3 regions of the Bradyrhizobium sp. CCBAU 21365 genome follow, and region 1 is predicted to be linked to each of the others. Evidence: predicted binding sites of a transcription regulator. Region 1 holds the regulator's gene; each other region holds the start of a gene.
The links. Region 1 encodes LexA, which represses DNA repair genes until DNA is damaged. Its sites were predicted from a motif close to TGTTCNNNNTGTGTTCNG; they were not measured.

Region 1 (6,115 bases):
GTGACGCAATGGGTCGCCGCACTCCCGGGCGCGGTCGGCCGCATGGCGGCGTTCGGGATCGGGCCGCTGATTGCAGCGAGTGCCGGCATCATCCTGCTCGGGCTGCTGCGTACGCCGCTGCGCTGGTCGGGCGCGGTTCTGCTGCTGGTGGCCTCGGTCTGGGCGCTCAGGGTGCCGCAGCCGGACGTGCTGGTCTCCGGCGACGGCCGCAACGTCGCGGTGCGCGGCGGTGACGGGCGGCTGCATTTGATGCACAGCGCCAAGGATGCGTTCCTGGTCAAGGAGTGGCTGGCGGCGGACGCCGACGCGCGGACCGCCACCGATGCGTCGCTCGGCGACGGCGTCTCCTGCGATGCCGGCGGCTGCGTGACCCAGGGACTAGGCGGCGCCTTCGTCGCGCTGGCGACCCGGCCGGAGGCGCTGGCGGACGACTGCGAGCGCGCAGGCTTGATCGTGACGGCGCGGGCGGCGCCGCGGGGCTGCACGGCGTCGGTGATCGATGCCGAGCGGCTGCGGCGCCACGGCGCGCTGGTACTGCGGCGGACCAGGGACGGCTACGCCGTCGATGCCGTCAAGCCCGGCGGGATCGACCGGCCGTGGTCGCCGGCGGTTCCCGGCGACGGCGAGAGCGAGACGACGCTGCGCGCAGCCGCCGCCGCACCGCGGCCTGCCGTGGATGCGACGCCGGCCGAGTCCGATCTGCAGGGCGATGACTAGCGGTGGTCCGGCGAGGGGGCGCTCGGCAGCTCGAACAGGCCGAGATGGTATTCGTCGGAGTCGGGGCCGGCGTCGGGCTTCTTGACGAGGGTGAAGGAAGCCTCGGGAAATTGCTCCCAGACTCTCAGGTCGTCGGCCGTCACCGTCAGCCAACCGAACCGGAACATGTAGCGGCCCGGTTCCGTGACGCGTCCAGCCTTTTGCCATGTGACCTTATCGACCACCGCGCACGTCCTCCGTGCCCGATGATGCGCCAAGGCGCCGGCTGACGCAAATTTCCTCGTGCGCCCCGGAAGCGGAAGTCCGGGGGCGCCCGAAATTGCTTAGGTCATCCGCCGCCGAACAGCCCATTCCGCGGCGACGATGCGCTCAACCCAAAAACAGCGTTGCAAATGCGGAGGGCCGCCGCTCCACCACCTTCGGCTTCTGCTCGACCGGCGGATGCAGCGCCGGCAATTGCAGCACGCTGACGCGCTGTCCCTCGACCAGCTGGGTCACCAGCACATGGCTGCCGTCGGGGAATTCCACCGCGTCATGATGCCGATCGGGCACGTCGGGCTCGACTTCGTTGAACACGCCGACGCGATAGTTCAGCGTCTTGGTCCAGATCCAGCGGCTGTCGTAGCGAACGTTCTCGGCGAAAGCGAGCTCGGTGCCCGGCAGCATGCAGACCGCGACAGTGGGATCGTTTTCCGAAGCAAAACCGCGGGTCGACGTGCCGCGGAACGTCGTCGTGATCAGCGTCTCTCCGACAATGGCGGGGCGCGATGCCACGGCGTGCAGACTATAGTCACACATCGGATGGCTCCTCATTTCGAGGTAGCGACCCGTGCCTCTCTTGAGGCATTGGGGCCTCTACCAGAGTGGACGATAGCGAACGAGCTTCCGCTCGTTTCTGGGCGATTGTACGACTGGTCCGAGACCGACCCCGATCACAAACACGCGACGCTGCGCGAGAGGTATCGGAGCGCATCGGGCAGGCCGTACGCTACGCTATCATGCAAGGAACGATCCGACGTGTTGCTCGTTCCCGGCCGCCGCAAGTATTTGCAATTCAGTATTTGCGATACAGGCCGATCAGCTTGCCCTGGATGCGGACCCGGTTCGGCGGCAGGATGCGCACTTCATAGGCGGTGTTGGCCGGCTCGAGCGCGATCGATGCGCCGCGGCGGCGGAAGCGCTTCAGGGTGGCTTCCTCCTCGTCGATCAGCGCCACCACGATGTCGCCGGTATTGGCGACGTCGTTGCGCTGGATCAGCGCCATGTCGCCGTCGAGGATGCCGGCATCGACCATCGAGTCGCCGCGCACCTCGAGCGCATAGTGCTCGCCGGCGCCGAGCATGTCGGGCGGCACGCTGATGGTGTGGCTGCGGGTCTGCAGCGCCTCGATCGGCGTACCGGCGGCGATCCGGCCCATCACGGGGACCGCGACCGGACGGTTGCCGTCGTCCTCGGCGATCGGCGGCGTGCTGGCGCGCCGGCCGAGGGTGCCTTCGATGACGCTGGGCGTGAAGCCGCGTCGGCCGTTGCCGCCGCCGGCCGAGAGTTCGGGCAGCTTGATGACCTCAATGGCGCGGGCGCGGTTCGGCAGGCGGCGGATGAAGCCGCGCTCCTCCAGCGCAGTGATCAGGCGGTGGATACCGGACTTCGAGCGCAGGTCGAGCGCATCCTTCATCTCGTCGAAGGAGGGCGGTACGCCGGCCTCTTTCAGACGTTCATTGATGAAACGCAGAAGTTCGTACTGTTTGCGCGTGAGCATCTCGAGTATTCCCCCGGTTGATAGCGGCGTTCGATTCCGAGACTCTTCTGGTGGGGCCTGCAGGCGGGGCCTGACCTCAGGAGCATGTGCTCGTTGCACTTGCTTCCACGCGGCTTCCCGATTGTAGACACCAGTACTCGAAACAAATCATGAACGGACACTATATGTTCGATATGTGTTCCGCAACCACTTAATTTCCGGTGAACGGATCAGGCAACGCACGATCGGCGGGGCGTGAAAACCCTATTCGGGCAGCGTCAGGATCTCGCATTCGCTGCCTTTGACGGCCGCCGCCGCAAACGGCGGACGCACGAGAAGTGCCCGTGCCGCAGCGAGATTCGCGAGCAGCGACGAATCCTGCTGCGTCACCGGCGTTGCGATCAGCTTGCCGTCCTCGCGCGCTTCGAGACGCGCCCGCAGATAGTCCTCGCGCTGGTCGTTGGCGGCGAGGTCGCGGCCGAGCAGGGCGCTCGCGCGGCGATGATGAATCACTTTCCGGCCGCTCAGCGCCCGAATCAACGGCACCAGGAACAGGAAGGCGCAGACATAGGACGACACCGGATTGCCGGGCAGGCCGATCACCCGCATCGCGCCGAGCCGGCCATGCATCATCGGCTTGCCGGGCCGCATCGCGATCCGCCAGAACGCCATCTCGACGCCCTCGGCCTCCAGCGACCGCTTGACGAGATCGTGGTCGCCGACCGAGGCGCCGCCTGTCGTAATCAGGACATCGGCGCCGGCCTCGCGTGCCCGGCGGATGCCGGCCGTGGTCGCCTCCACCGTGTCGGCGGCAACGCCGAGGTCGACGGTCTCGGCGCCTTCGGCGCGCGCCAGCGCCCGCAGCGCGTAGCCGTTGGAATAGACGATCTGGCCGGGACGGGGCCGCGAGCCCGGCATCACCAGTTCGTCGCCGGTCGCCAGCACCGCGACCTTCGGGCGGCGGCGCACCGCAAGTTCCGGATAGTTCATGGCGGCCGCCAGCGACAGCGCGCGGTCGGACAGGTGGCTGCCGCCGGCGAGCAGCACCTCGCCCGCACGGAAATCGACCCCGGCCTGGCGGATGTGCCGCCCGACGCTGGCGGCCTCCGTGATCGTGATGTGGTCGCCGTCGACGGCGGTGTCTTCCTGGATGATCACCGCGTCGGCGCCATTGGGGATCACGCCGCCGGTGAAGATCCGCACCGCCTCGCCGGCGCCGACCGTCCGCCCGAACGGCCGGCCGGCGGCGACTTCGCCGATCACCTTGAGCCGGGCCTTTAGATCAGCCGCATCGGCGGCGCGCACCGCATAGCCGTCCATCGCCGACATCGGCTGCGGCGGCTGGGTGCGCAGCGCCGCGAGGTCGTGCGCCAGCGTGCGGTGGTAGGCGGCATCGAGCGCGACCATCTCCTCTGGCAGCGGTTCGGCGCCGGCGAGGACGGCGGACAGGGCATCGGCAACCGGCATCAGGGCCACGCTCAGAGCTCCTCAATTCCTAATGTCCAAATACCAAGTGCGGTCAAAGCCCTTGCCACGTCATCCGTCGATGTCACGTGGATAGCATGAAGGCCGCGCGCCCGTGCACCTTCGATATTGGCGGCCAGGTCGTCGAAGAACAGGATCCGCGACGCCGGGACGCCGATGGCTTTTACCACATGATCATAGGCCTCGGCGTCGGGTTTGCGGAAGCCGATGCTCGAGGACAGGAAGACGTTGCGGAAATGGCTGAGCAGCTCGGCATGGGTGACCGAGAAGTGCGCGACATGGGCCGGATTGGTGTTGGAGAAGGCGTAGAGCGGCATCCGCTCGGCGGCCGCCGCGAGCAGCGGGGCGATGCCCGGCATCTCGCCGGTGAAGATCGCATTCCAGCCCTCGAGGAACTGGGCGTCCGTGATGTCGATGCCGAGAGTCCGGCGCAGGCTTTCGAAGAACGCCGCGTCGTCGATCCGGCCGATCTCGTGATGCTTGAAACTGTCGTCGACGACAAATCGCGTGGCGAGCTCGGCGGGCGCACAGCCGGCGTGCTGCGCCCAGTGCGCCATCACCTTGTCAAAGTCGATGTCGAGCACGACGCGGCCGATATCGAACAGCAGCACGTCGACGGAGTTGGGAGAGAGTCGCGAGGTCATTGCGTGAAACCGTGTACGAGAATTGCGGGCAGGCGGCAATGTCCTCGATTTCAGTGACGGGTGTGTGGATTGTACGTGGCGTTGCATTCATCGCGAGACTGTTCCCGCGCACACCACCGTCGTCCCGGCGAAGGCCGGGACCCATCACCACCGGATTTGATCAGGAACGGGATCGTGGCCCCGGCGTCGCGCAACAATTGAGATTTGGGGTAATGGGTCCCTGTGTCTTGGAAGTGTGTCAGGATGAGGGTGGGCGGGAAGCCGTTGGGTCCTTGGCGCTTGACGCCGTGAGCCGGCTCGGTCTCCCGCCCGTTCCATCTATCAACCTGAACAGTTGCACGAGGCTGCACCAACAGACCTCGCATCACAGGGACAGGCACCGTGATCATAGCTCTTCGTTACGTCGGAATCGACATCTCCAAGAAACACCTCGATATCTTTGATGAGGCTGACGGCGTGCCGAGGCGCATTGCCAACGCGACACAGGCCATCACACAGCAGGTGGCGCGTTGGCAATGCGATGCGCTGGTGGTCTTCGAGGCGACGGGTATCTATGACCTCGCGCTTCGCGAGGCGCTGCGTCAGGCCGGGATCCAGTTCGCACGGATCAACCCGGCCCGTGCCCGCGACTTTGCACGGGCCAGCGGCCTACTCGCCAAGACCGATCCGATCGATGCGCGGATGCTGGCGGCCTTTGCGCGGGCCATGCAGCCCGCCCCCGAGCAGGTCGCCGATCCTGCACGGGGCGCCTTGGCGAGGCTTGCAAAACGGCGGGATCAGCTGGTCCTCATGCGCGCCCAGGAGAAGAACCGGCGCAGCGAGGCCGACGATCGCGCCATGGCCGAACGCATCGGCCGCCTCATCGAGGTCCTCGACAGCGAGATCGCCGAGATCGAGGCCGACATCAGCGCATTGATTAAAGCCGAAGCGCAGATCGCGGACGATGCGAAGTTAATGCGTTCGCTGCCCGGCGTGGGTCCCGTGGCCTGCATGCAGCTCATCGCGCAGATGCCGGAACTCGGGCGGGTCGGACCGAAACAACTCGCAGCGCTCGCTGGCCTTGCTCCCTTCAACGTCGACAGCGGCACCTTCCGCGGCAAGCGCAAGATTGCGGGCGGCCGAAAGCGCGTTCGTGACGCCCTTTATATGGCGGCCCTCAACGCAGTTCGCAGAGCTGATCCGTTCAAGGCCTTCTATGCACGACTGCGACAGGCCGGAAAACCAGCCAAACTCGCCCTCATCGCCGTCGCCAGGAAGCTGCTCACGGTCCTCAATGCCATGATGCGAGACCGAAAGCCGTACCTGCAGACCAAACCAACATAACAGTTGCCGGCCTTCGCCGGGACGACGGCGGGTGTTGTCGCTTGTGCGTCAAACATTCGCATTCTCGCGACATGATATGTCCGAGCCTTGCTCTTTTCACCCTATATTTTTGCTGCGGTGCTTGGCTTGCCGCGTCGGGCAACTCAGTGGCACGCGCGCGCGCGTTTTCGGCACACCAAGCGGCTTGTTGACGCCTCCCGGCGGCTTG
Region 2 (6,115 bases), 350 kb from region 1:
ACCGGCGTGTGCGTGGACGCCACGAACAGGCGCGAGACGAAATCCTCGTCGCGGGTCTGCATGCCGGCGCGGCCCTTGCCGCCGCGGCGCTGCGCCCGGTAGGTCGACAGCGGCACGCGCTTGACGTAGCCCGCGTGCGACACGGTCACGACCATGTCCTCGCGCTGGATCAGGTCCTCGTCCTCGACCTCGCCTTCCTGCTCGATGATCTCGGTCTTGCGCGGCGTGGCGAACTGCTGCTTCACCTCGGCGAGTTCGGTCTTGACGATGCCCTGCACGCGCGCACGCGAGCGCAGGATGTCGAGATAGTCGGCGATCTCGGCGGCGAGCTTGTCGAGCTCTTCGGAAATCTCGTCCCGCCCCAGCGCGGTCAGGCGCTGCAGCCGAAGGTCGAGGATGGCCCTGGCCTGCTCCATCGACAGCCGCAGCGTGCCGTCCTCGTTGATGCGATGCCGGGGATCGTCGATCAGCGTGATCATCGCCTCGACGTCGCGCGCCGGCCAGTCACGCGACATCAGGGCCTCGCGCGCGGTGTTCGGATCGGGCGAGGTCCGGATGACGCGGATGATCTCATCGATGTTGGCGACCGCGATCGCGAGGCCGACCAGGATGTGGGCGCGGTCTCGCGCCTTGCCGAGCAGGAACTTGGTCCGCCGGGTCACCACCTGCTCGCGGAACGCGACGAAGATGGTGAGCAGGTCCTTCAGATTCATCGTCTGCGGACGGCCGGAATCCAGCGCCAGCATGTTGGCCGGGAAATTGGTCTGCAGCGGTGTGAACCGGTAGAGCTGGTTCAGCACCACGTCGGGCACCGCTTCGCGCTTCAGTTCGATGACGACGCGATAGCCGTCGCGATCGGACTCGTCGCGCAGGTCCCCGATGCCCTCGATCTTCTTCTCTTTGACGAGATCGGCGATGCGCTCGACCATCGTCGCCTTGTTCACCTGATAGGGAATCTCGGTGATGACGATCGCTTCACGGTCCTTGCGGATGGTGTCGATCGTCACCTTGCCGCGCATCACGATCGAGCCACGGCCGAGATGGTAGGCGCTGCGAATGCCCTGGCGGCCCAGGATGACGCCGCCGGTCGGGAAGTCCGGTCCGGGAATGATGTCGATCAGTTCGTCGATCGTGAGCGCCGGATTGTCGATCAGCGCCACGCAGGCGTCGACGACCTCGCCGAGATTGTGCGGCGGGATGTTGGTCGCCATGCCGACGGCGATGCCGCCGGCGCCATTGACCAGCAGGTTCGGGAACCGGGCCGGCAGAACCGACGGCTCCTTCTCGGAGTTGTCGTAGTTCGGCTGGAAATCGACGGTTTCCATGTCGATGTCGGCCAGAACGGCAAGCGCCGCCCGGGTCAGCCGCGCTTCCGTATATCGATAGGCGGCCGGCGGATCGCCGTCGACCGAACCGAAATTGCCCTGGCCGTCGATCAGCGGCACGCGCAGCGAGAAATCCTGCGCCATGCGGACCATCGCGTCGTAAATCGACTGGTCGCCATGCGGGTGATATTTACCGATCACGTCGCCGACGACGCGCGCGGATTTCACGTATTTCTTGTCCGGCGTATGTCCCTGCTCATGCATCGAATAGAGGATGCGCCGGTGCACCGGCTTGAGCCCGTCGCGCGCATCGGGCAGCGCACGCGACACGATCACGCTCATCGCGTAATCGAGGTAGGACTTCTTCATCTCGTCGAGAATGGAAACGGGACGAATATCTGAGGGTCCCGGCGGCTCGCCGGGCTTGTGGTCGTCGTTATCGGACAAAGGGGAAATCCGGTCGGTTCTACTGGGGAATCATATAGCCCATCGGAGGCCTGATAACCACCCTCGGGCGGCTCCGGCAAGCCGTTTTTCCGTTCGTTTTTTCATGCACTTAGGGGTTGGACACCGAGGTTCCGGCTGCTTGGTCGGGAAGCGTGCAGCGAATGGCGAAGAGCGAACGGAAAAATCCCTATTCGCCACTCGCCATAGGCTGCTCGCCTCTTCCGTCACTGGCCGAAAACCACCGCATGCATGATCCGCCCGGGCATCAAGGTGAACAGTCCGGCGATGAGCAGTGCGCCGAAGAAGATGCCGATCATCGTGAACCTGTGGCGGCGGACATTGTGGCTCCGAGCCGCCATTACGCCGAGCACCAGCATCGCCAGCGAGAAGATCGACAGCAGGTGGATCGGGCTCCAGGGACCGACCAGCTGGATCTGATGGATCCAGAACGAGCTTCCAGCGACCACCAGCATCAGGATCACCCAGATCCGCCCAGGGTCCGGTGCGGCAGCGTGCCTTTGGGGGCGGCGAGCTGGATAGAGCCGAGCACGAAGGCGGCCATCGCGGCAAAGGCGTGGAGCGGGATCGCAGGCGTGGCGTCGAGCAATGGCGCGAGGCTCATGATGGCGGCCCTCGAGTGAAGCTCGCGGCCAGACATCAATTGCCGCAGGCAAATGTAAATATCATTTACATTCACCTGTGTCAAAGTCCAAGGAACCCGCATCACTGCACGGAGGATCAGCGCCGTTCCGACAGATAGTTACCGGGTTATCTTCATATTCCACACGAGGAAATTGCTACTCCGGATCGCAACAACCGTTCCGGAGAATGATCTTCACGGAACGGCGCCTGACGGAACGGATGGAAGCGCGACCGCTCCTCAGAACGGGATGTCGTCGTCCATGTCGCTGTTGCGGCTGCCGCCACCCGCGGCGACGGCGCGGCGCGGCGCCGAGCTGACCGGTCCGGACGAGCCGAAATCGCTGCCGGCATCATCAGAGAAGCTGCCGCCTCCGCCGCCCCGCCCGTCGAGCATGGTGAGGTTGGAGTTGAAGCCCTGCAGCACGACTTCGGTCGAGTACTTCTCGACGCCGCTCTGGTCGGTCCATTTGCGGGTCTGCAGCTGACCCTCGATGTACACCTTGGCGCCCTTCTTCAGATACTGCTCGGCGACCTTGCAGAGGCCCTCGTTGAAGATCACGACGCGGTGCCACTCGGTCTTTTCCTTGCGCTCGCCGGTGCCCTTGTCGCGCCAGGTTTCCGAGGTGGCGATGGAAAGGTTTGCGATCGGACGGCCGTCCTGCGTCCGCCGGATTTCCGGATCCTTGCCGAGATTTCCCACCAGGATCACCTTGTTCACGCTTCCTGCCATCGCATCATCTCCACTCAAAAACCGGGCGTCCGGACATCGGCCGCCACTCTCAACCTTCGCCACTTGCGTCGCAGGCGTCGTGGATGACCCTATACGCCGGTGCCGGCTCGCCGCCTTTGCCCTCACGCCGGTTATCCACGATATTCAAGATATAGCATCGCATCCGGAATTGTTCCAGTTTTGTTCGCACAACCAGCCGTAGAAACGGCCAGTGCCGACCGAGCGGCAGTCGATCTCGGCACCGGCCGACACCCGGCAACGAGATTTAGAAAAACAACAAACAAATCAGCACCTTGCCTTACTGTTACTTCTCCCGGGAGTGTTGCATTTGGGAGACTGCGTTTCCGGTTGAATCAGCGTATAGCTCCAATCATGGCGCGGGCGCTCGCGTCTGGGATCGTGCTTCGGGACCGTTTGGAAGCCGATCGGGGAATTGGGGGACTGATAATGAAGAAGTTTTTGCTCGGTACGGTTGCTCTGATTGCGTTTGCTGCGCCTGCCGCGGCCGCCGATCTCGCTGCGCGCCCCTACACCAAGGCGCCGCCGCCGGTGGTTGCCCCGATCTATGACTGGACCGGTTTCTACATCGGCGCCAACGGCGGCTGGGGCTCGAGCCACAATTGCTGGGACCAGCTCCCGGCCGGCATCTTCCTCGCCTCGGACGGTTGCCATGACGCTACCGGCGGCGTCGCCGGTGGCCAGATCGGCTACCGCTGGCAGGCCGGTGCCTGGGTGTTCGGCCTTGAAGCGCAGGGCGACTGGGCTGACCTGAAGGGCAGCAACGGCAGCGCGATCTTCCCGGGCCTGTTCACCAACCAGTCCAAGATCGACGCGTTCGGCCTGTTCACCGGCCAGATCGGCTACGCCGTCAACAACGTGCTGCTCTACGCCAAGGGCGGCGCGGCGCTGACCGATAACCGCTTCAACACCTACTTCACCCCGACCGGCGTGCTGGTCGGCAGCGCCAGCGACACCCGCTGGGGCGGCACTGTCGGCGCCGGCATCGAAGTCGGCTTCGCACCGAACTGGACCGCGGGCATCGAATACGACCACCTGTTCATGCAGGACAAGACCTACAACCTGATCGCCCCCAACGGCACGCTGAACAGCACCATCCGTGATCGCCAGGACGTCGACCTCGTCACCGTCCGCGTGAACTACAAGTGGGGTGGCCCGGTCGTCGCGCGCTACTGATCGCGCCAGGCCGATTGATCCAGACGAAAGGCCGGCCTCGCGCCGGCCTTTTTGTTTGTGCCTGTTTGTGCGCCGGCTTTTTCGTTGCGTGTGCACGCGCACTTCACCGGGGCCGTTTTCGGTGCGTTGTGGTTTCGCGGATACACACGTTCCGGCATTTCTCTGTAGAAGCGCCAGCACGTCACGCGACACTGCTGTGACGCTCTCTTCAATATCTCTGAAGGGACAACAAGAAGATGGGACTGGGACTTTGAAAATGAGGACTGTTTTGCTGGCCTCGGCCGGCATGTTTGCACTGAGCGCTTTTGCACCGGCGATGGCCGCCGACATGGCGGCGCGCGCGCCTTACGTGAAGGCTCCGCCGCCGGTCGCGATCTACAACTGGACCGGCTTCTACGTCGGCGGCTTCGGCGGCTACGCCAGCGAGAACTCCGGCACCCCGAGCATGGAAGGCGGCTTCGGCGGCGGCACCATCGGCTACAACTGGCAGGCCGGCAACATCGTGTACGGCCTCGAGGTCGACGCTGCAGGCGCTGACATCGACGCGTCGGTCTCCGCGCTCGGCGTCACCGCCCGGAGCAAGATCGACTCGCTCGGCACCGTGCGCGGCCGCCTCGGCTTCGCCGTCGACAAGGTGCTGTTCTACGGCACCGGCGGCTACGCCTGGGTCAACAACGAGGTCAGCGTCACCGCGCTCGGCGTGACCGCCTCGCAGAGCAACTTCCACTCCGGCTGGACCGTCGGCGCCGGCGTCGAAGCGTTCATCGCGCCGCAGTGGTCGATCAAGGGCGAATACCTGTATCGCAGCCTCGACAGCGAAAACTATTTCGGCGTGCCCTCCGGCACGCTCGAGCTGCACAGCGCCCAGTTCGGCGTCAACTATCACTTCGGCGGCCCGATCGTCGCCAAGTACTAAGATCGATCTGCGATCCGATCGCGCGGAAAGGCCGGCCTCGCGCCGGCCTTTTTGCGTAAGAGCGTTTTTGAGCGAGGTGGATTCCGGTTCGCGTCAAGAAAACGCGTCAAAGCAGGAATCAGGAGCCCCCGTTCCGATTCGATCGGAACGGCAAAAGGCTCTGGCGGAACCGGCGCTGCTGACGGCTGCTGCCATCAGGCAAACTATCCGTTGATGGACGCGACTCAGCACTGGAAATTGTTGGCCGTTCTTCCTACGTTCCAGTCTTCACTCCCCATCGGCGCAAGGTCCCGGCATCACCGGCGATGCGCGCCCAAAAGGCGCCCAAGCATGCGCCCGGAACTGTCGCTATGGATGAAGTGCTCAAGGCGAAGCGCCAACAGAACGCCGGCTCCTCATCGCGCGCCATCACGATCCGTGGCGCGCGCGAACACAATCTGAAGAACATCGACGTCGAGATTCCCCGCGACAAGCTCGTGGTGTTCACCGGCCTGTCCGGCTCCGGCAAGTCGTCGCTCGCGTTCGACACCATCTATGCCGAGGGCCAGCGCCGCTACGTCGAATCGCTGTCGGCCTATGCGCGCCAGTTCCTCGAGATGATGCAGAAGCCGGATGTCGACCAGATCGACGGCCTGTCGCCGGCGATCTCGATCGAGCAGAAGACCACGTCGAAGAACCCGCGCTCCACCGTCGGCACCGTCACCGAGATCTACGACTACATGCGCCTGCTGTGGGCGCGCGTCGGCGTGCCCTATTCGCCGGCCACCGGCCTGCCGATCGAGAGCCAGATCGTCTCGCAGATGGTCGACCGCGTGCTGGCGCTGCCGGAAGGCACCCGCCTCTACCTGCTGGCGCCGGTCG
Region 3 (6,115 bases), 4.3 Mb from region 1:
ACCGACCTGTTGTCGGAGGCCAATGTGCGGGTGACGCGGCTGGCGCATGGCGTGCCGGTCGGCGGAGAGCTTGATTACCTCGATGAAGGTACGCTATCTGCAGCCATGCGGCAGCGGACGCTGTTCTAGCGCGCGATGCCGGCGCCGAGCACGGCGTCGGGCGCCAAGCGATCGGTTACAATCCGAAAAGATCGCACCGAAACAAAATGGTAGGGTGGATGCCGATTCGGGGACGGTCATTCACGCTCTGACGAATCAAGATACGGAACCACTGACAATGACGGCACACCGATTCGGCGTACGCTTGTTCGGCGTACGTTTGGGCTTTGCGCTTCTGGCGGCAACGTTCGCCGCGCCTTGCGCCATCGCGCAGCAGGCCGACGCGCCGCAGAAGCCCGGTAAGATGATCCACGCCGGCGACGTGCTGTCGGGCGAACTCGGCGTCATGAAGGTGCGTGACGCCAAGAACCGCGGCAAGCGCGTCGCGACCTACCAGATCACCAGCGAGCCGCGCCGCCTGCCGCCGCCGAACGGCCTGTGCAATCTCGAAACCGGGCCGGAAACCTTCCAGCTCGTTCCGACCAACGATGCCCAGGCCGCGCAGCTCAAGAGCCTCTCCGGCAAGGCAATCTCGGTGAAGGTCGACGAGGTCGCCTGCGCCAAGGACGCCGGCGAGATGAGCGAAGCCATCGTCACCAAGTGGAGCGTGGTGGCGAAGTAGGGGTCTCAATGGCGATGTCATCGCCCGGCCCGATGCGCCGGTGATGACATCGCGTTGTTTGACATCGAATCGAGAACCATCCGCATCGTCGTCCTGGCGAAAGCCAGGACCCATTACCCCAACTGTCGGTTATTGCGCGACGCTGAGGCCAGAAGTCCCTTTCACAACCAAGTGCGGTGGTTATGGGTCCTGGCTTTCGCCAGGACGACGTGGAGAGAGTTCGGGCTCGCGTGCGCGACCGGTGGCGGGTGACGACAGCCGGGCTAAACCCGCACCGGCCCCAGCTCGTCGAAATGCCCGCGCCGCTGCAGCCAGGCGAGCAGGATCAGGCTCGGGATCGCGACCAGCACGCAGATCACGAAGAACACTTGCCAGCCGACGGCCTTGGCGACATAGCCCGCGCCCGACGACAGATAGGTGCGGCCGACCGCCGCGAGCGCCGTCAGCAGCGCGTACTGGGTCGCGGTGTGCAGCGGGTTGCGGCACAGTGCCGACAAATAGGCGACGAAGATCACGGTGCCGATCGCGCTGGTGAAATTCTCCGCGGTGATCGCAAGCGCGAGCGCCCATTGATCGACGCCGACATGGGCGAGCCAGGAGAACGACAGGTTGGCGACCGCCTGCAGCACGCCGCCGATCCAGAGGCTGGTCGCGAGCGAATAGCGCCGCGCCACGAAGCCGCCGGCAAATCCACCGATCAGGGTTGCGGCGAGGCCGACGCCCTTCACGATCGCCGCGTAATCGACCTTGGAAAAGCCGATGTCGATCACGAACGGCGCGGTCATGGTGCCTGAAAACGCGTCGGTGAACTTGAACAGCACCACAAAGGCGAGCGCCGCGAAGGCGTCCTTGCGGCTGAGGAACTCGGAGAACGCGCCGAGCGCGGCGTGCAACACGCGTTCGGCGGCGTTCTGCGCGTGCGTGGCCGCCTCCGCGCCCTTCGATTGCGCCGGCTCGGTCGCAGCCAGCGCGGTGACGATGCCGATCACGACCAGCGCGGCCATCACCACATAGCCCCACATCCAGGCCGACGGACGCGCGAGGCCAGCGGACTCGAAGCCGCTGACGATGAACAGCGCGCCGGCAGTCGAGACCAGCATGCCGACGCGATAGGCCGCGACATACGACGCCATGCCGGCGGCCTGCTCGCTTTCAGGCAGGCTTTCGACCCGGAAGGCATCGACCACGATGTCCTGCGTCGACGAGGCGGTTGCGACCAGCAGCGCGGCGAACGCCGCGAACCATGGCGAGCGCGCCGGATCGGCCAGCGCCAGCACCAGGATCGCCGCGATCAGCAGCAGCTGCGAGAACAGCAGCCAGCCGCGGCGGCGGCCGAACATCTGCGTGAACAGCGGCACGTGCAGCGCGTCGACCAGCGGCGCCCAGAGGAACTTCAGCGTGTAGGGCGTGCCGATCAGCGCCAGCAGCCCGATGGTGCCGAGATCGACCCCGGCCTCCTTCATCCAGACCTGCAGCGTCGAGCCCGACAGCGCCAGCGGCAGCCCCGAGGAGAAGCCGAGCAGCAGCACGATCAGCACCCGCGGCTGCAGGTACACGGCAAGACTGTCGCGCCAGGAGGTGGCGGCGGGCTTCGGCTCCGGCTTTGCAGACGCGTCTGACGTCGCTTCAGGTGCTGTCATAGAGGAGTTGGTAGCAGATTCGGCCCCAAAAAGACTGTCATCGCCCGGCTTGACCGGGCGATCCAGTATCCCAGAGGCCTATCCGCCACCTGCGGCAATTTCGGGATAAAGTCGGGCGATGACATCGATTGGGTGGCGCACGCCGGACAACTTCTAGAAACAACAATCACTCCCCCGCCTGCAGCTTGCGGGGGGCGGGGAACAGGTCGGATGTGCTGCCTTTGACGAAGCGGGGGACCTCGATCGGGGTCTCGGACTTGCTGAAGTCGAGTTCCTCGATGCGGCCGGCGCGTTTCTCGATCTTGTCGGCGGAGATCAGGATCTGCCTGACGTCCTCGTTCACCTGGCCGAAATGGGTCTGCAGCTTGAGCACGCGATCGCGCAGGCGGCCGAGGTCGTCACCCAAGTGCATTACCTCGTTGCGGATCTGGTCGGCGGCGTCGCGAATGCGGGCGTCCTTCAGGATCTGCTGCATCACCTGGATCGCCAGCATCAGCAGCGACGGCGACACCAGCACGACGCGGGCGCGATAGGCCTTCTGGATCACGTCGTCGAAGCCGTCATGGATCTCGGCATAGACCGATTCCGACGGCACGAACATCAGCGCGGTGTCCTGGGTCTCGCCCGGGATCAGGTACTTCTCCGCGATGTCGCTGACATGCTTCAGCACGTCGGCGCGCAGCCGCTGGCTGGCGAATTTGCGCTCCTCGTCGCTGCGCGCTTCGTGCAGCGCGGTCATGGCCTCGAGCGGGAATTTCGCGTCGATGCAGAGCGGACGCTGGTCGGGCAGGAACACGACGCAGTCCGGCCGCTTGCCCGACGTCAGCGTGTACTGGAACTCGAACGAGCCCTTCGGCATGCCGTCCTGGACGATCGCCTCCATCCGCGCCTGGCCGAACGCGCCACGCGATTGCTTGTTGGCGAGCACGTCGCGCAGCGTCGTCACCTGGGTGGTGAGCTCGTTGAGGTTCTTGTGCGCGTGGTCGATGATGCCGAGCCGCTCGTGCAGCACGCGCAGCGAATCCATCGTGTTGCGGGTCGATTGCTCCATCGACTGGCCGACCCGGTGGGTGACCGAATCGAGCCGTTCGTTGACGGCGCGGGCCATCTCGGCCTGGCGGCCGGCCAGTGCCTGCGCGAAGGCATCAACCTTGGCGTCGACCCGGCCGGAGGATTCGCTCTGGGCCCGCAGCATGTCGGCGAGCCGCTCCTCCAGCTCGTCGGCGCGGATGGCCTGGGCCATCGCGAGTTCCGCGCCGCGCCGGCTGGCGCGCGCGATCACCACCGCAATGGCGAGCAGCAGGATCAGCGCCAGCGCCCCAAGGCCGATCAAGGCGTCGGAGACACGGACCGGAAGGTCGCCAATCGTCAGGAGAATCTCGTTCATGCCGGCAGTTGTAGCCGATTCGCGGTTGGGTGCGAACGAAGAGGGAACGTTTATGGCAAATGCATCCCTGATTTTCCGGGTTAATGCGGAGTGAAGAAACGTGGTTAACGTTGTCCTAACGGGTTCCTGAGCGCATTGACCCCATGAAGTCAGCAGCTTAAATCGCCGCCATGGCATTAAGAGAAATTATCATCCTGCCGGACAAGCAGTTGCGGCTGGTGTCGAAACCGATCGAGAAGGTGACGCCGGAGATCCGCAAGCTGGCCGACGACATGCTCGAGACCATGTATGACGCGCCCGGCATCGGGCTGGCGGCGATCCAGGTCGCGCAGCCGCTGCGGCTGATCACCATGGACCTCGCCAAGCGCGACGAGAACGGCGAGACCGCGGCGAAGCCGCGCGTCTTCATCAATCCGGAGATCGTTGCGCGTTCGGAAGAGCTGTCGGTGTACGAAGAGGGCTGTCTGTCGATCCCCGAATATTACGAGGAGGTCGAGCGGCCGGCGCGGGTACGCGTGCGATTCACCGATCTCGACGGCAAGGTGCATGAGGAGGATGCGGAAGGCCTCTACGCCACCTGCATCCAGCACGAAATCGATCATCTCAACGGCGTGCTGTTCGTGGACTATCTGTCGAAACTGAAGCGCGACCGCGTCTTCAAGAAATTCGAGAAGGCAGCCAAGCGCGCGGCGGAGTGACCGTTGCATTTGTCCACCGTCATGCCCGGGCTTGTCCCGGGCATCCACGTCTTCCTTTCTTCACGGCGCCAAGACGTGGATGGCCGGGACAAGCCCGGCCATGACGGATAGTTTGGAGCCAGCGAGAGTAGTTTGATCTCATGCCTCTCCGCCTGATCTTCATGGGCACGCCCGATTTCGCGGTGCCGACGCTGCTGGAGCTCGTAGCCCATGGCCATGAGGTCGTGGCGGTGTACACCCGCGCGCCGAAGCCGGGCGGCCGGCGCGGCCTGCAGCTGCAGCCGACGCCGGTCGAACAGGAGGCGCGCCGCCTTGGCATTCCCGTGCTGACGCCGAAGACCCTCAGGACCCCGGAAGCGCTCCAGGAGTTTCGCGCGCACGACGCGGATGCCGCCGTCGTCGTCGCCTATGGCATGATCCTGCCCCAGGCCATTCTCGACGCGCCCAGGCTCGGCTGCTTCAACCTGCATGCTTCGCTATTGCCGCGCTGGCGCGGAGCCGCGCCGATCAACCGCGCCATCATGGCGGGCGATGCCGAGAGCGGCGTGATGGTGATGAAGATGGATGTCGGCCTCGACACCGGCGACGTCGCGATGGCCGAGCGGCTGCCGATCTCGGACGGCATGACGGCATCCGATCTGCACGACGCGCTGGCGCCGCTCGGTGCCGACCTGATGGTGCGGGCGATGGCGGCGCTCGGGCGCGGCGGCTTGCAGCTGACGAAGCAGAGCGCGGACGGCGTCACCTACGCCGCCAAGATCGAGAAGGCCGAGGCGCGGATCGACTGGACACAGCCGGCGCATGCGGTGCTGCGGCACATTCACGGGCTCTCGCCGTTTCCCGGCGCCTGGTGCGAGCTCGCCGGCGAAGGCGAGCCGGTGCGACTGAAGATCCTGCGCTGCGAGCTGGCCAGGGGTTCGGGCGTACCGGGCGATGTGCTCGACGACAATTTTGCGATCGCCTGCGGCGACGGCGCGATCCGGATCCTCGAACTGCAGCGCGCCGGCAAGGCGCCGATGAAGGCAGCGGACTTTTTGCGCGGCACGCCGTTGAAGCCGCCTGCGCGGCTCGGCTGATGCCCCGCTACAAGCTCACCATCGAATATGACGGCACGCTGTTCTCCGGCTGGCAGATCCAGGACACTGCCCCGACGGTGCAGGGCGCGCTGGAGGCGGCGGTCAAGGCGATCTGCGGCGAGGACGTGCGCGTCCATGGCGCCGGCCGTACCGATGCCGGCGTGCATGCGCGCGGCCAGGTCGCGCATTGCGACATCGCCAAGCATTTTCCGCCCGGCCGCTTTCGCGACGGGCTGAACGCGCATCTGCGGCCCCATCCGATCGGCGTGCTCGCGGCCGACATCGTGCCCGATGATTTCGAGGCGCGGTTCTCCGCGACCAGGCGGCACTATCTCTATCGCATCACCAATACGCGCGCGAACCTCGCGCTCGACATCGGCCGCGTCTGGCGCGTGCCGCGCGCGCTCGATGCTGACGCGATGCATGACGCCGCGCAGCGCCTGCTCGGCAAGCACGATTTCACCACCTTCCGCGACACCGAGTGCCAGGCCAGGTCGCCGGAGAAGACGCTCGATCAGCTCGACGTCACGCGCGAGGGCGACGCCGTCAACATCGTGACATCGGCGCGCTCGTTCCTGCACAGCCAGGTCCGC

Region 2: XI02_RS21720 (single-stranded DNA-binding protein) is a predicted target of LexA. The motif match lies at 3,315-3,332, and genes of this name have one in related genera.
Region 3: XI02_RS03545 (DNA recombination protein RmuC) is a predicted target of LexA. The motif match lies at 3,780-3,797, and genes of this name have one in related genera.

The regions. Positions count from the first base shown of each region.
Region 1 is NZ_CP030036.1:5,092,686-5,098,800, reverse strand. Features, by position in the region: gene XI02_RS23455 (ComEC/Rec2 family competence protein) at 1-717, shown strand, start outside; gene XI02_RS23450 (hypothetical protein) at 714-941, opposite strand; gene XI02_RS23445 (hypothetical protein) at 1,087-1,515, opposite strand; gene lexA (transcriptional repressor LexA) at 1,772-2,476, opposite strand; gene glp (gephyrin-like molybdotransferase Glp) at 2,720-3,931, opposite strand; gene XI02_RS23430 (HAD family phosphatase) at 3,934-4,584, opposite strand; gene XI02_RS23425 (IS110 family transposase) at 4,966-5,907, shown strand.
Region 2 is NZ_CP030036.1:4,746,442-4,752,556, reverse strand. Features, by position in the region: gene gyrA (DNA gyrase subunit A) at 1-1,772, opposite strand, end outside; partial or broken gene XI02_RS21725 (DUF2306 domain-containing protein) at 1,997-2,394, opposite strand; gene XI02_RS21720 (single-stranded DNA-binding protein) at 2,653-3,144, opposite strand; gene XI02_RS21715 (outer membrane protein) at 3,592-4,338, shown strand; gene XI02_RS21710 (outer membrane protein) at 4,595-5,254, shown strand; gene uvrA (excinuclease ABC subunit UvrA) at 5,605-6,115, shown strand, end outside.
Region 3 is NZ_CP030036.1:787,970-794,084, forward strand. Features, by position in the region: gene recR (recombination mediator RecR) at 1-129, shown strand, start outside; gene XI02_RS03535 (hypothetical protein) at 278-721, shown strand; gene XI02_RS03540 (AmpG family muropeptide MFS transporter) at 985-2,361, opposite strand; gene XI02_RS03545 (DNA recombination protein RmuC) at 2,528-3,748, opposite strand; gene def (peptide deformylase) at 3,919-4,446, shown strand; gene fmt (methionyl-tRNA formyltransferase) at 4,587-5,522, shown strand; gene truA (tRNA pseudouridine(38-40) synthase TruA) at 5,522-6,115, shown strand, end outside.